3 regions of the Virgibacillus sp. GM2-2 genome follow, and region 1 is predicted to be linked to each of the others. Evidence: riboswitches for the same ligand, from Rfam matches in the RefSeq annotation. Region 1 holds a riboswitch; each other region holds the start of a gene.
The links. Region 1 has a riboswitch for S-adenosylmethionine ahead of ACY9Z2_RS06675 (methionine ABC transporter ATP-binding protein). Riboswitches for the same ligand answer to the same signal wherever they lie in the genome.

Region 1 (4,275 bases):
TTTGTTGAAAAAAGCGATGAAAGGTGAACTGCCATTATTGCAAAAAGCACAAAGTTTACAGGAAGAATTAATGATGATGATGCCAGAAGAACCTGGAACAGAGCCACTTGAGCAAGAGAAATATTTGCTAAGAAACGCGAAGAAAATGGTATTACTTGGTGCTGGATTAGCTGCACAAAAATACATGCAAAAACTAGAGAATGAACAGGAAATCCTTGTGAATCTAGCTGATATGACGAACGAAGTATACAACATGGAAGCAACAATTCTTCGTACAGAAAAAGCAATTAACAAATCTGGCGAAGAGAAAAATAAACAAAAACTTCTATACACGCAAGTATATGTTCAAGAAGCATTTAATCGTATTGAAGCTGATGCAAAAGAAACATTGATTGCAGTTGAAAAAGGTGACAACCTGCGCATGATGTTATCATCATTACGCAAACTAACTCGCCACACACCAACTGACGTGATTTCTAAGAAACGTGAAATCGCAGCGAAAATTATTGAAGAAGAGCGTTATGTAGTTTAAGTCTAGTGAAAGAGGAGCCGCAGTCATGTGATTGCGGCTCTGTTTATGATGTTTGTTCTAATGCCTAGAAAAATACATACGATCCAACTGATCACACTATACTTGGATTGTCTGACAATCCAATAAATGCCGAATTGCCGTACAGAAATGCCGGACCACCTCCAGTAAATGCCGAACCACTGCACAGAAATACCGGAACAACTCCAATAAATGCCGAACCACCGCACAGAAATGCCAGAACAGCCCCAATAATTGCCGAACCCACCATATCCATCACGATAATCTCCAGCATTTCCATCGACCGTCTGCCACTATATTTGCTATAATCAACGTAAGAATAAAGGAGGTAGACTTGTGGCATTAACGTTTTATTGGTATCCTAATTGTGGTACGTGTAAAAAGGCAAAAAAATGGCTAGATGATAACAATATCGATTATACTAGTATACATATTGTTGAGGAAACACCATCAAAAGAAACGCTGCTAGAAATGATGCAAAAAAGCGATCTTCCTGCCAAAAAATTTTTCAATACAAGTGGGAAAAGCTATCGCGAAAATAACATCAAAGAAAAAATTACTGATGCATCAAATGAAAAAATGGCAGAGTTGCTTGCGAATGATGGCATGCTGATTAAGCGGCCAATCACTACAGATGGTGAAAATGTAACCGTTGGATTTAAAGAAGATATCTTTAATCATACATGGAAAAAATAACAGTTTAATTATTCTTGGAGGGATTGTAGATGAGCTTACCAAAAGACTTATTGTATTCAGAGGAACACGAATGGGTAAAAAAAGAAGATGGCAAAGTACGAATCGGAATTACTGATTTCGCACAATCTGAACTAGGGGATATCGTATTTGTCGAGCTTCCAGAGGTTGGAGAAGAAATTGAAGCTGACGAACCGTTTGGTAGCGTTGAATCAGTTAAAACAGTTTCTGAATTATATGCTCCGATTAGCGGAAAAGTAGTTGAAATTAACGAAGAGCTTGAAGATAGTCCAGAATTTGTAAACGAATCACCATATGAAAAAGCTTGGATGGTAGTTGTTGAACCGTCTGATGAAGGTGAGTTTGATAACCTAATGTCAGCAGAAAAATACGAAGAAATGACTAATGAAGATTAATTAAATAGATGAATGGTTGGCTGGCTTACTCCTTTTTAAAAAAGGAGTGTAGTCAGCCTTATTCGCATCATAGGATATCGTAAGAGGTTTTTTGCTTGAATTCATGAGGAGTGATATGTCATGATTGCACCTGATTCAGACAAAGTAATTATTGTTGAGGGGTTAACAGATAAAAAGCAAATTGAAAAAATTATTACAGACCCCGTTACGATTATTTGTACGAATGGAACACTTGGTGTAGCCAAGTTCGATGAGCTGTTAGATACGTATGATTTAGATAACAAAGAAGTGTATATTTTGGCGGATGAGGACAGTGCTGGAGTAAAACTTCGTAAGCAATTGGCCAGAGAGCTTCCGCATGCAGAACATATTTATGTTAGTAGCGAATTTCGCGAAGTAGCAACTACTCCTGCTTCTGCGCTTGCGACTGCGTTAGTTAGTAAGCGTATAAATGTAAACCCGATATTTTTGACGTAAGGTGATTGCATTGCAACCAATAACAGAAGAAAAATTAAAGCAAGATCATTATTTTTTATATATTTATACGCCGTTTTGTGGTACCTGTCATTTGGCGAAATCGATGTTAAACCAGATTGAGTCTGTTCATAAAGAAGAGATTTTTCTCGAGATGAACGCCTCGTTATATCCTTCGTTCATGCAGGATGCACAGGTGGAAAGTGTGCCTTGTTTGCTAATAAAGGATGAAAATGAAATCAAAGAGAAAGTGTATGCATTTCAATCGATACCAAATATCTATACGTATTTGATGAAATATGAGCCAAAACTTTTTGCAACTTAAAAAATAGTTGTTGACACCTGCTTATTCAGGTGGTACGATTTGATTTATAGATTTTAACAACCAAATACTTTTTACTCTCTTATCAAGAGCGGTGGAGGGGCTGGCCCTATGAAACCGCGGCAACCTTCAAACAAATTATTGTTTGAAAGGTGCTAATTCCTGCGAAGCTTTGGCTTTGAAAGATGAGAGAACGTGAAGGCTAATTATTTACGTCTTTCTGTTCTCTTACAGAAAGGCGTTTTTTGCGTTGTTAAGAAGAAAATGAGCAGAATATCAATGCTCAGTAGCTGTTTTATTGGAGGTTTTGTCATGATTTCGATCGAAGGATTACGTAAACAATTTAGTACTGGCAAGTCAGCCATTCATGCGGTTGATGATTTGTCGTTGAAAATAAAGGAAGGTGAAATATTTGGTGTCATTGGTTACAGTGGTGCTGGAAAAAGTACGTTCGTTCGTCTACTTAACAGACTCGAGGAGCCGACAGGTGGTCGCGTTGTTATCGATGACCAAGAAGTAACTGCTTTGAACACGAAGCAATTACGTTTGGCTAGACAAGAAATAGGAATGATATTTCAGCATTTTAACCTCTTGTGGTCACGAACGGTTCAAGATAATATCGCCTTTCCACTGGAAATAGCGGGCATTCCAAAACGCGAGCGAGATGAAAGGGTTACAGAGTTAATACGATTAGTTGGGCTAGCAGGTCGCGAAAATGCCTACCCTTCACAATTGAGCGGGGGACAAAAGCAACGTGTAGGTATTGCTAGAGCGTTAGCAAATAACCCAAAGATATTGCTTTGTGACGAGGCAACGTCAGCGCTAGATCCAGAGACAACCAACTCCATTTTAGACTTATTAGTAGACATCAATAAAAAGCTTGGCTTAACGATTATTTTAATCACACACGAGATGCATGTGATTCGAAAAATTTGTAACCAAGTAGCGGTTATGGAAAATGGCAGGATTGTGGAACAAGGCGATGTATTGGATATATTTTTACGTCCAAAACAACAGGTTACAAAGAAATTTGTTGAACAGGTTATGGGTTCAAGCGATGAAAATGAAAGTGTTCAGGAAATCATTGAAAGCTACGAACAGGGTAAAATTGTTCGACTCCATTTTGTTGGTGAAACAACAAATCAAGCGCTTATCAGTCAGTTATCTAAGAAATATCAAATTGACATCAATATCTTGCAAGGAAAAATAACTCAAACACAGCGCGGGGCTTATGGAACGTTATTCGTTCAATTGATTGGTGATCAGAATGAATTGGAGCAAGCTGTAACGTATATCAAAGAGCAGACCTCAGTTGAAGTGGAGGTGCTTCGCGATGCTAGCTAATTTTTTTCCAAATTTGGATGTACAGGATTTCTGGATTGCCACGTATGAAACATTTTACATGACAATCTTGGCATTAATAGGAACGTTTATTTTGGGGACGGTTCTAGGGTTACTTTTATATTTAACTGCGAAAGATGGCATTTGGCAAAATAAATTCGTAAACCTAATTGTTGCTTCATTAGTTAATATATTTAGAGCGATTCCGTTTATTATTTTGATTTTATTATTATTCCCGTTTACCGAGTTTTTAATTGGAACCATCCGTGGACCAAATGCAGCATTGCCTGCACTGATTATCGGAGCCGCACCATTTTATGGACGGTTGGTTGAAATAGCATTGAGGGAGGTTGATAAAGGAGTCGTAGAGGCAGCCAAGGCAATGGGGGCAAAAACAAAAACAATTATTTTCCGCGTATTGCTACCAGAATCAATGCCAGCACTTATTTCAGGATTAACAGTAACGGCGATTGCCTTAA
Region 2 (4,275 bases), on a different contig from region 1:
AAAATGCTCTAATCGGAATGGGATCCATCGTATTAGATGGTGCTGAAATTGGAGAACATGCATTTCTTGGTGCTGGAAGCCTAGTTCCACCGGGCAAAAAAATTCCTCCTCATACATTGGCGCTCGGAAGACCTGCAAAAGTTGTTCGCGAACTAACGGATGAAGACTATCAAGATATGGAACGTGTGAGAAAGACGTATGTTGAAAAAGGGCAATACTATAAACATCATACATCTTTATAAGAAAAGCGTAAGCGCCCGTTTAGCAACGTACAAACTGGAGCACCCCGAAATGAGATAAAGGAAACACGGTGAGGTACGAGCCGATGTTGACTTATCGCAGTGGAGGAGTGTGAAGTTTGATAGTTGCTGGGCGCTGGAGCTAGACAGCTTTTCGTTTATACTTTCTTTGCTCTTAAGATAAGAAAAAGCGAAAGCATCCAAATCTGGATACTTTCGCTTCATTTTATTTCGTCAATGCTTTTAGCTCTTCTAATTTATCTGTTTTTTCCCAAGGGAACAAAATATCTGTACGACCAAAGTGCCCATAGGCAGATGTATTACGGAAAATTGGTTTTTGTAGATCTAGCATACGAATGATTCCTGCTGGTCTTAGATCAAATAACTTACGAACAGCTTGAACCAATGCTTCTTCACTAACTTTACCAGTGCCAAATGTGTTGATTGCAATCGATACTGGCTCTGCTACACCGATAGCATACGCTAATTGTACTTCACACGTTTTAGCGAGGTCAGCGGCAACGATATTCTTGGCAACGTATCGTGCTGCATAAGCAGCAGAACGGTCAACTTTAGTAGAGTCCTTTCCACTAAACGCGCCACCACCATGACGTGCGTATCCGCCATACGTGTCTACAATAATTTTTCTCCCAGTTAATCCAGCATCACCCTGAGGACCACCGATAACGAATCGGCCAGTTGGATTAATAAAGTATTTTGTTGATTCATCAAGTAAATTTTCTGGTACGACAGGACGAATAACTTGTTCAATTAAATCTTTTTCAATTTGCTCTGTCGTCACATCTTGATGGTGTTGCGTTGAAATAACAATTGTATCTACTTTAACTGGTTTATCGTTTTCATCGTATTCAACAGTTACTTGTGTTTTTCCATCTGGGCGTAGGTAAGCTAGTGTTTCGTCCTTACGCACATCTGACAAACGTTTCGCTAGTTTATGTGCTAAAGCGATAGGTAACGGCATTAATTCATCCGTTTCGTCACATGCGAAGCCAAACATTAAACCTTGGTCTCCTGCACCAATTGCAGCGATTTCATCATCTGTCATTTTTCCTTGACGTGCCTCGAGTGCAGTATTTACTCCGCCGGCAATATCAGCAGACTGTTCATCAATTGCAGTTAAAACTGCGCAAGTATCTGCATCAAAGCCAAACTTTGCACGTGTATAACCAATATCTTTAATTGTTTGTCTTACAATAGCAGGAATATCAACATACGTATTCGTGGAGATTTCTCCAGATACTAATACTAAGCCTGTTGTTACGGTTGTTTCACATGCTACTCGAGCATTTGGATCTTTCTTTAAAATTTCATCTAAAATTGCGTCTGAGATCTGATCACATATCTTATCTGGGTGTCCCTCTGTGACAGATTCAGATGTAAATAAACGACGATTTGAAGCCATATGGCTAAATCCTCCCTTTATAATTGTGTTACGGAACTCTATTTGTTATAGTACAATTGTTCAAGGTCCTTAAAAACAAAAAAAGCCCTTCCTGTTCAGGAGGAAAGGTGTTGTGGCCATTTCCTCTTATTGTTCAAGGAGTCATCCTTGCTTCAGGTTAGCACCTTTTCACACTTGTGATGGTTGCTGGGTTTCATCGGGTCTGTCCCTCCGCCGACTCTAAATAAGAGAGTATCCGCTCGAAACTTATCGTATCGAAAACCCCTCATCATGTCAACTTTTTTCGAACATTATATGACAGCTTTAATAAAATAATATAATAGTATGGATTAATTTTATGAATGTGTTATACTAATAAACAGATTTATAAAATCTTGATTACTTCTTATTTTGTAAAAAATAAAATCCATCCAAAAGGTAGGTATGATACATGAAATCGGTGGAACAATCATCATTGTTACAGGAGCTAATTTCTAATAAAAATGTACAAAAAAATTTATCTGTACCTCGTTTAGTCGAAAGAATTTTAGATCGTCATGAAGGTACATTAACTGCAACTGGCGCAATTCAAGCAACTACTGGAAAATATACTGGACGTTCTCCAAAGGATAAATTCATTGTCCGTGACGAATCGTGTGAAAATCTTATTGATTGGGGCGCAGTAAACCAGGAAATTGATGAAGCATCTTTTGATAATTTGTACGGTAAAGTAATTAATTACTTAAAAGAAAAAGATGAACTTTTTCAGTTCAAAGGATTCGCAGGTGCTGACAAAAAGTATCGTTTGCCAATCCAAGTAATTAACGAATATGCTTGGCACAATTTATTTGCGCGTCAACTTTTCATTACGCCGACAGAAGATGAATTATCAACACATAATCCAGAGTTTACTGTTATATCAGCGCCAACCTTTAAAGCTGATCCTGCAGTTGATGGAACTAATTCAGAAACTTTTATCCTAGTTTCGTTCAAGAAACGCATTATTTTAATTGGTGGTACTGAATATGCAGGAGAAATTAAAAAATCAATTTTCTCTGTTATGAACTATCTTTTACCACAGCGAGAAGTATTATCCATGCACTGCTCTGCTAACGTTGGTCAAGAGGGCGATGTAGCATTATTCTTTGGACTTTCTGGTACAGGAAAAACTACTCTATCGGCTGACCCATATCGCAAACTAATCGGGGACGATGAGCATGGGTGGAGTCCAAACGGTGTGTTTAATATCGAAGGTGGATGCTATGCAAAATGTATCAACCTATCAGAAGAAAAAGAACCACAAATCTACAACGCAATTCGATTTGGGTCCGTATTAGAAAATGTAATTCTTGATAAAGATTCACGTATCCCAGATTACGATGATACATCTCTAACGGAAAATACACGTGCAGCATATCCACTAGATAATATCGATAATATTGTAACACCTAGTGTAGCTGGTCACCCAAATACAATTATCTTTTTGACAGCTGATGCATCTGGTACACTACCACCGATCAGTAAATTAACAAAAGAACAAGCAATGTATCACTTTTTAAGTGGCTATACAAGTAAATTAGCTGGAACAGAACGTGGCGTGACAGAGCCACAAGCAACTTTCTCAGCTTGCTTTGGTTCACCATTCTTGCCACTAGCACCGTCGACCTATGCAAAAATGCTTGGGGAAAAAATTGATCAATTTAACACAAACGTATTTTTAGTGAACACCGGTTGGACTGGTGGTTCATATGGTGTCGGAAATCGTATGAAACTCTCCTATACACGAGCAATGGTTCATGCAGCACTTGAAGGTGAGTTAAACACTGTTGAAACTACGAAGGACGATGTCTTCGGTCTTGAAACGCCAATGCACGTTCCTGGTGTTCCAGACGAAGTATTGGTTCCTAGAAGTACTTGGGCTGACAAAGAAGCTTACGATGCGGAAGCGAAAAAGCTTGCAATGAAATTCCATGAAAACTTTAAGAATTTCACACAAGCTGATAAGGAAATTGCTCAAGCGGGTCCACTTTATAAAGGTTAAAATAATTGAAGAGAGCCAGTCTCAAAAGGCTGGCTTTTCCTTTTGAATATTACTCTATTGTAACCTAGTGCATGTACAATTGAACAAAGAAAGTGTCTCCCTTCAGGAAAACACGTTTACTTTGATAAATATTCACTTTTAATTTTTTCCATACAATAGGTTAAAACATCGTCCTTCATAATAAAGCTGTATTTTGTGTTTTTACGGACATTTTTAGGTATGTTATCTAACAAGACTGGTCCATGGGTTTCATAGTAAGTAGACTGCTCAATGAGTTTATTGACGTTAGCAAAATAAACATTTTTTATTACCGTCCCGCCCTTGCCTTTAACATAGTATTGACCAACATAATCTAACCGATCAACTGACCCGCCAGTTTCTTCTTTTACTTCACGTATTGCGGCATCTTCAGCTGTTTCACCTGGTTCTACCTTGCCACCAGGAAATTCCATTCCTCGATCTTTATGATTAGTTAGTAGCCAACGATTTTGATACGTACAAATTACCCAAACATGCTTTGGTTCTTTGGAAAAATAATGATCTTCAAATGTTAATTTAACCTCATTGTTATAATAATCTCTAAATGTATTCAT
Region 3 (4,275 bases), on a different contig from region 1:
CCTAGTATAAATCATCATTTTGCTGGACTAACCGCTTATTACAATGCAACTTACGATGATGTATTACTGGCTGATGCCTATACCGCATTTGGTCAAAACCAAGCAGCTTATGTAATTCAAGGTGACATCCATCCAACTATCAAAGGGCAAATGAAGCTTGCTGAGATTGGTTTGGAAGTATTGGGGCTAGAGTAACTGCCCATAAATCAAGCAGCCCAGCTAAGCTAGGCTGCCATTTCTTTTACATCATTTCCGATACAGTTTTCGCTTCAAGGAAGTTTAATAAATAATCTGGTCCACCAGCTTTTGCGTCGGTGCCGGACATTTTGAATCCGCCAAACGGATGGTATCCTACAATAGCCGCTGTGCAGCCACGATTGAAATATAGATTTCCAACTTGGAATTCATACCGCGCTCTATTTAAATGCTCACGGTTATTCGAAATCACTGCACCAGTCAATCCGTAGTCTGTATTATTTGCGATATCTAACATTTCATCAAAATCTTTTGCTTTAGTAAAACCAACGACTGGTCCAAAAATTTCTTCCTGCATAATAGTTGCTTTTGGATCAACATCAGCGAAAATCGTTGGGTAGACGAAGTACCCTTTCGAATCGTCGGTTTCACCACCAAATACGAGCTTTCCCTCATCTTTTCCTGTATCGATATATCCTTTAATTCTATCAAATTGCTTCTGGTTAATAACCGCACTCATATACGGATCTTCTTCCGTTGGATTCCCAACTGTTACGTCCTTAGCAAGCTGGATTGACTTTTCAAGCACTTCGTCATAAACATCTTTGTGAATCACCGCTCGCGAACAAGCCGAACATTTCTGGCCCTGGAATCCAAATGCGGAGTTGACAATTGATTCAGCCGCCAAGTCCAAATCAGCATTATCGTCAACGATAATCGTATCCTTACCACCCATCTCTATAACAGCTCGCTTTAAGAAGTTTTGCCCTTCTTGGACTTCAGCAGCACGCTTATAAATACGTGTTCCTGTTCCACGTGAACCTGTAAAGTTGATGAAATGGGTTTCAGGGTGGTCAACCAAATAATCACCGATTTCTTTTGGATCGCCAGTAAGAAAGTTTACTACGCCTTTTGGTAAGCCCGCTTCTTCTAAAGCTTCCACTAGCATATATGCAATAACTGGCGTATCCTCAGCTGGCTTCAACAGAACAGGGTTACCTGCTACAACCGGCCCTACAGTTGTCCCGCAAACTATCGCAAACGCAAAGTTCCATGGTGGGATTACGACACCTGGCCCCATCGGTTGATAGAAATAAGTATTGTTTTCATTTTCTCGATCGTTAATTTCCTTACCTTTACCAAGTTCAATTATTTGTCTGCCATAATACTCAAGAAAGTCAATTCCTTCCGCGGTATCGGCATCAGCTTGCCCCCATGGCTTCCCGGCTTCAAAAGACATCGTCGCTGAAAACTCATGTTTTCGGCGTCGGACAATTCCTGCTGCCTTGAACAATACCTCAGCTCGTTCCTCTGGAGTAAATCCTCGCCATTTCTTGAAAGCTTCCTGGGCTTTTTCCATCGCTTGATCTACATGCTTCTTTGTTGCCTTTGAAGCATATCCGATTACTTGTTCTTTATTTGACGGATTTACCGATGTCATTTTGTCTTCGGTAAAAACACGTTCTCCTCCAATTACAAGTGGATAATCCTTACCTAAACGGTTCTCCACCTCACGCAATGCAATCTTATATGCTTTTCGATTTTCTTCATTTGTAAAATCAGTAAACGGTTCATGTTTAAACGGTACTACCAACTCGATTACCTCCTTGAAATGGTTACTCTATAATAGGTGTTTCACGTTCTGGGATGTATTAAACATAGAAGAGTTAGCAAATCGAGCATAATGTAAAGTAGAACGATCGAACCTGCGTTATAACCGCGCATGAACAGATTGAAAACGCGCAGCAATTGTGCTGTCGCGCGTTTTCTATGGATTATTGATCGATTTATTTTGTTTGCTGCGCGTTTTGACCATAACAATGCGCGAATTATTTTAATCGCTTCAACTCACGCTGGTTATGTTCCATCAATGGTTTAATAAACCTTTCATATCGTTCCCAATGAAACGCTTCAATCTCTTCTGGAGTCATTTCCTTTACGATATCAGACACCGATGTTGATGGAGGCAATTTTTCAAACTCTTCCTCACTTAATTCTCTTACCTTTCCATTTTCCACAAAAATTCGCTTCACCAAAATCATCTCCTTTTAAAAAAATATATAAAAACCCCTTTATGCTTGGATTGCATAAAGGGGTCTCCTACCGACTTATCATCCAAAGCATACACTTTGCTGGTGTTAGCACCTTGCTTAAGCAGGTTGCTGTGACGTCGTTGAGCCAGATCTCTCAGTCACTCTTGATAACCTATTCACTTAATTTGTAGTATACAACAAATTCGCTAAAATGTCTTTTCGAACCCAACCTTCTTTTCCATCTTTTTTTATCAACGTGTAATCCTCACAGCTATCATCCACGATCGAAACGATATCACCTTTTTTGACATGGAGTTGCGTACACGATACGTCTGTTTTGACGGTATAGTTTCCATCTTCCTGTTGTTTAACATATTCGTTTTTTACGTAAAAATGCTTATTTGTCCCTAATTGCTTACAAAGCGAAAAACTATCGCCCGTTTCAATAGGAACAATTTCATAGTGCGGATACGTAATGGCACCCGTCATTTCCGATTCGGTACGAAAATCTTCCTGCACTTCACGTGTTTGGAAATGGTCCATATATGTATTCGAAAATGCATCTCCGTTTGTAGCAGTTTTGATAATAAACGCGTTTAATTGTCCTGTTGGTTTAATCACATTCCCGCCATCGATTGCAATGATTTTTTTATCGGTATCGATAATTGGATTATTTGCTGGTGCGTCTGTTGCATAATTTGCCACTGGCCAGTGGCCCACAATTACGTATTTGTCTGCGCGGTGGGTTTTTTCTAAAAACGTCGGCATCGCTATAGCTAAATCACGCTCTGTGTCCTTCCAATCTTCCACATCCTCAATTCCTGCGTGAACAAAGATATAGTTTGGCGTTTCAATTGCAGTTGGAAGTTCCATAAGCCAAGTGATTTCTTTTCCGAAATGCTCCAGCAAAATTACCTTTAGTTCTTTAACATCTGTATCTTCATTGATTTCAAAACCAATCTTTTCTGCCCACTCGCCTATAATTGATCTACGTTTCAAAACATAATGGATGAGCCTTGGATCCTCTACTAGTAGATTTTCAACAATCGAATCACAGTTTCCCTCTGTCACATGTACGTTAGCATTGGAAGCTTGCAGTGCCATTACATAATTTACAACCCCAATACTGTCACGACCCTTTTCACAAAGATCACCGTTAATAATTAGGTAATCTTCTTCGCTGAAATTTACTTTTGTTAATAGCCTTTTGAATAGCTCCAACTCCCCGTGAATATCCGAAATCACGATTACCCTTGCGTTAGTTGGTATGGATAGTTGATTGATTTTTTTCACTGTCATTTCCCCTTTTAATTATCTATCAATAGGTTACTATACTTTCGCACTATTCCGCAAAGTGAAATAGTGATAGACTTAGGGTTGAGTCCAATGAGGAGGAGAAATATGAAGGAAAACTGGGAACGAGTAAAACCGCTTTATTCACTTCCGAATCATGAACTTGAAGAAATGATCCACCATTTTTCGCCAGGCATGCAATTAGAATCTGTTCAATTATTAAGTGGGGGATTTAGTAATACAAATTACAAAGTAAAAATTAATTCTAGTGAAAAACCATTGGTATTGCGAATTAGTGATGAAAAGAAGTGTAGGTTCGAGAGCGCACTACACACCAAGTTGCACGAGTCACTGCCTGTTCCAGAAATCTATTATAGTCACTATCAAGGAAATGCATCCTTTTCCATCATGGAATGGAAAGAGGGGATACACCTGAAGGATACGATGTATAGTAACGATACTCTTTTTTTGAAAAAAGCAGCCTATTCTACAGGCTATTGGCTTGCTCAAATGAGAAAAAATACATTTACTCAAGCAGGACTTTTCAATGAAAATTTAGAAGTGACCGTACCGATGAAGGTAACGCCTGACACGTTTCTTTCGTTTATGGAAGAATTTTTAATAGACGGCCATACGGGTCACTGGCTAGGGGAAGAGCTAACTGAAAAACTGTGGAATTTCACACGAATGAACAGTCACCTTTTAAAAGATATTGATCCGACACCTGCACTTGTACATAGTGATTACAACGGCT

Region 2: another riboswitch for S-adenosylmethionine. It lies ahead of metK (methionine adenosyltransferase); the one in region 1 lies ahead of ACY9Z2_RS06675 (methionine ABC transporter ATP-binding protein).
Region 3: another riboswitch for S-adenosylmethionine. It lies ahead of ACY9Z2_RS02490 (hypothetical protein); the one in region 1 lies ahead of ACY9Z2_RS06675 (methionine ABC transporter ATP-binding protein).

The regions. Positions count from the first base shown of each region.
Region 1 covers NZ_JBUZWC010000004.1:51,084-55,358, reverse strand. Annotated here, with positions in the region: gene ACY9Z2_RS06705 (acyl-CoA dehydrogenase FadE) at 1-532, shown strand, start outside; gene ACY9Z2_RS06700 (hypothetical protein) at 624-800, opposite strand; gene ACY9Z2_RS06695 (arsenate reductase family protein) at 887-1,246, shown strand; gene gcvH (glycine cleavage system protein GcvH) at 1,276-1,659, shown strand; gene ACY9Z2_RS06685 (toprim domain-containing protein) at 1,780-2,136, shown strand; gene ACY9Z2_RS06680 (thioredoxin family protein) at 2,147-2,458, shown strand; SAM riboswitch class I at 2,535-2,647, shown strand; gene ACY9Z2_RS06675 (methionine ABC transporter ATP-binding protein) at 2,768-3,799, shown strand; gene ACY9Z2_RS06670 (methionine ABC transporter permease) at 3,789-4,275, shown strand, end outside.
Region 2 covers NZ_JBUZWC010000023.1:8,735-13,009, forward strand. Annotated here, with positions in the region: gene ACY9Z2_RS17935 (gamma carbonic anhydrase) at 1-242, shown strand, start outside; gene metK (methionine adenosyltransferase) at 466-1,662, opposite strand; SAM riboswitch class I at 1,786-1,892, opposite strand; gene pckA (phosphoenolpyruvate carboxykinase (ATP)) at 2,093-3,682, shown strand; gene ytkD (RNA deprotection pyrophosphohydrolase) at 3,799-4,275, opposite strand.
Region 3 covers NZ_JBUZWC010000001.1:559,149-563,423, forward strand. Annotated here, with positions in the region: gene ACY9Z2_RS02480 (GDSL-type esterase/lipase family protein) at 1-195, shown strand, start outside; gene pruA (L-glutamate gamma-semialdehyde dehydrogenase) at 242-1,789, opposite strand; gene ACY9Z2_RS02490 (hypothetical protein) at 2,025-2,228, opposite strand; SAM riboswitch class I at 2,301-2,402, opposite strand; gene ACY9Z2_RS02495 (metallophosphoesterase) at 2,409-3,521, opposite strand; gene ACY9Z2_RS02500 (phosphotransferase family protein) at 3,630-4,275, shown strand, end outside.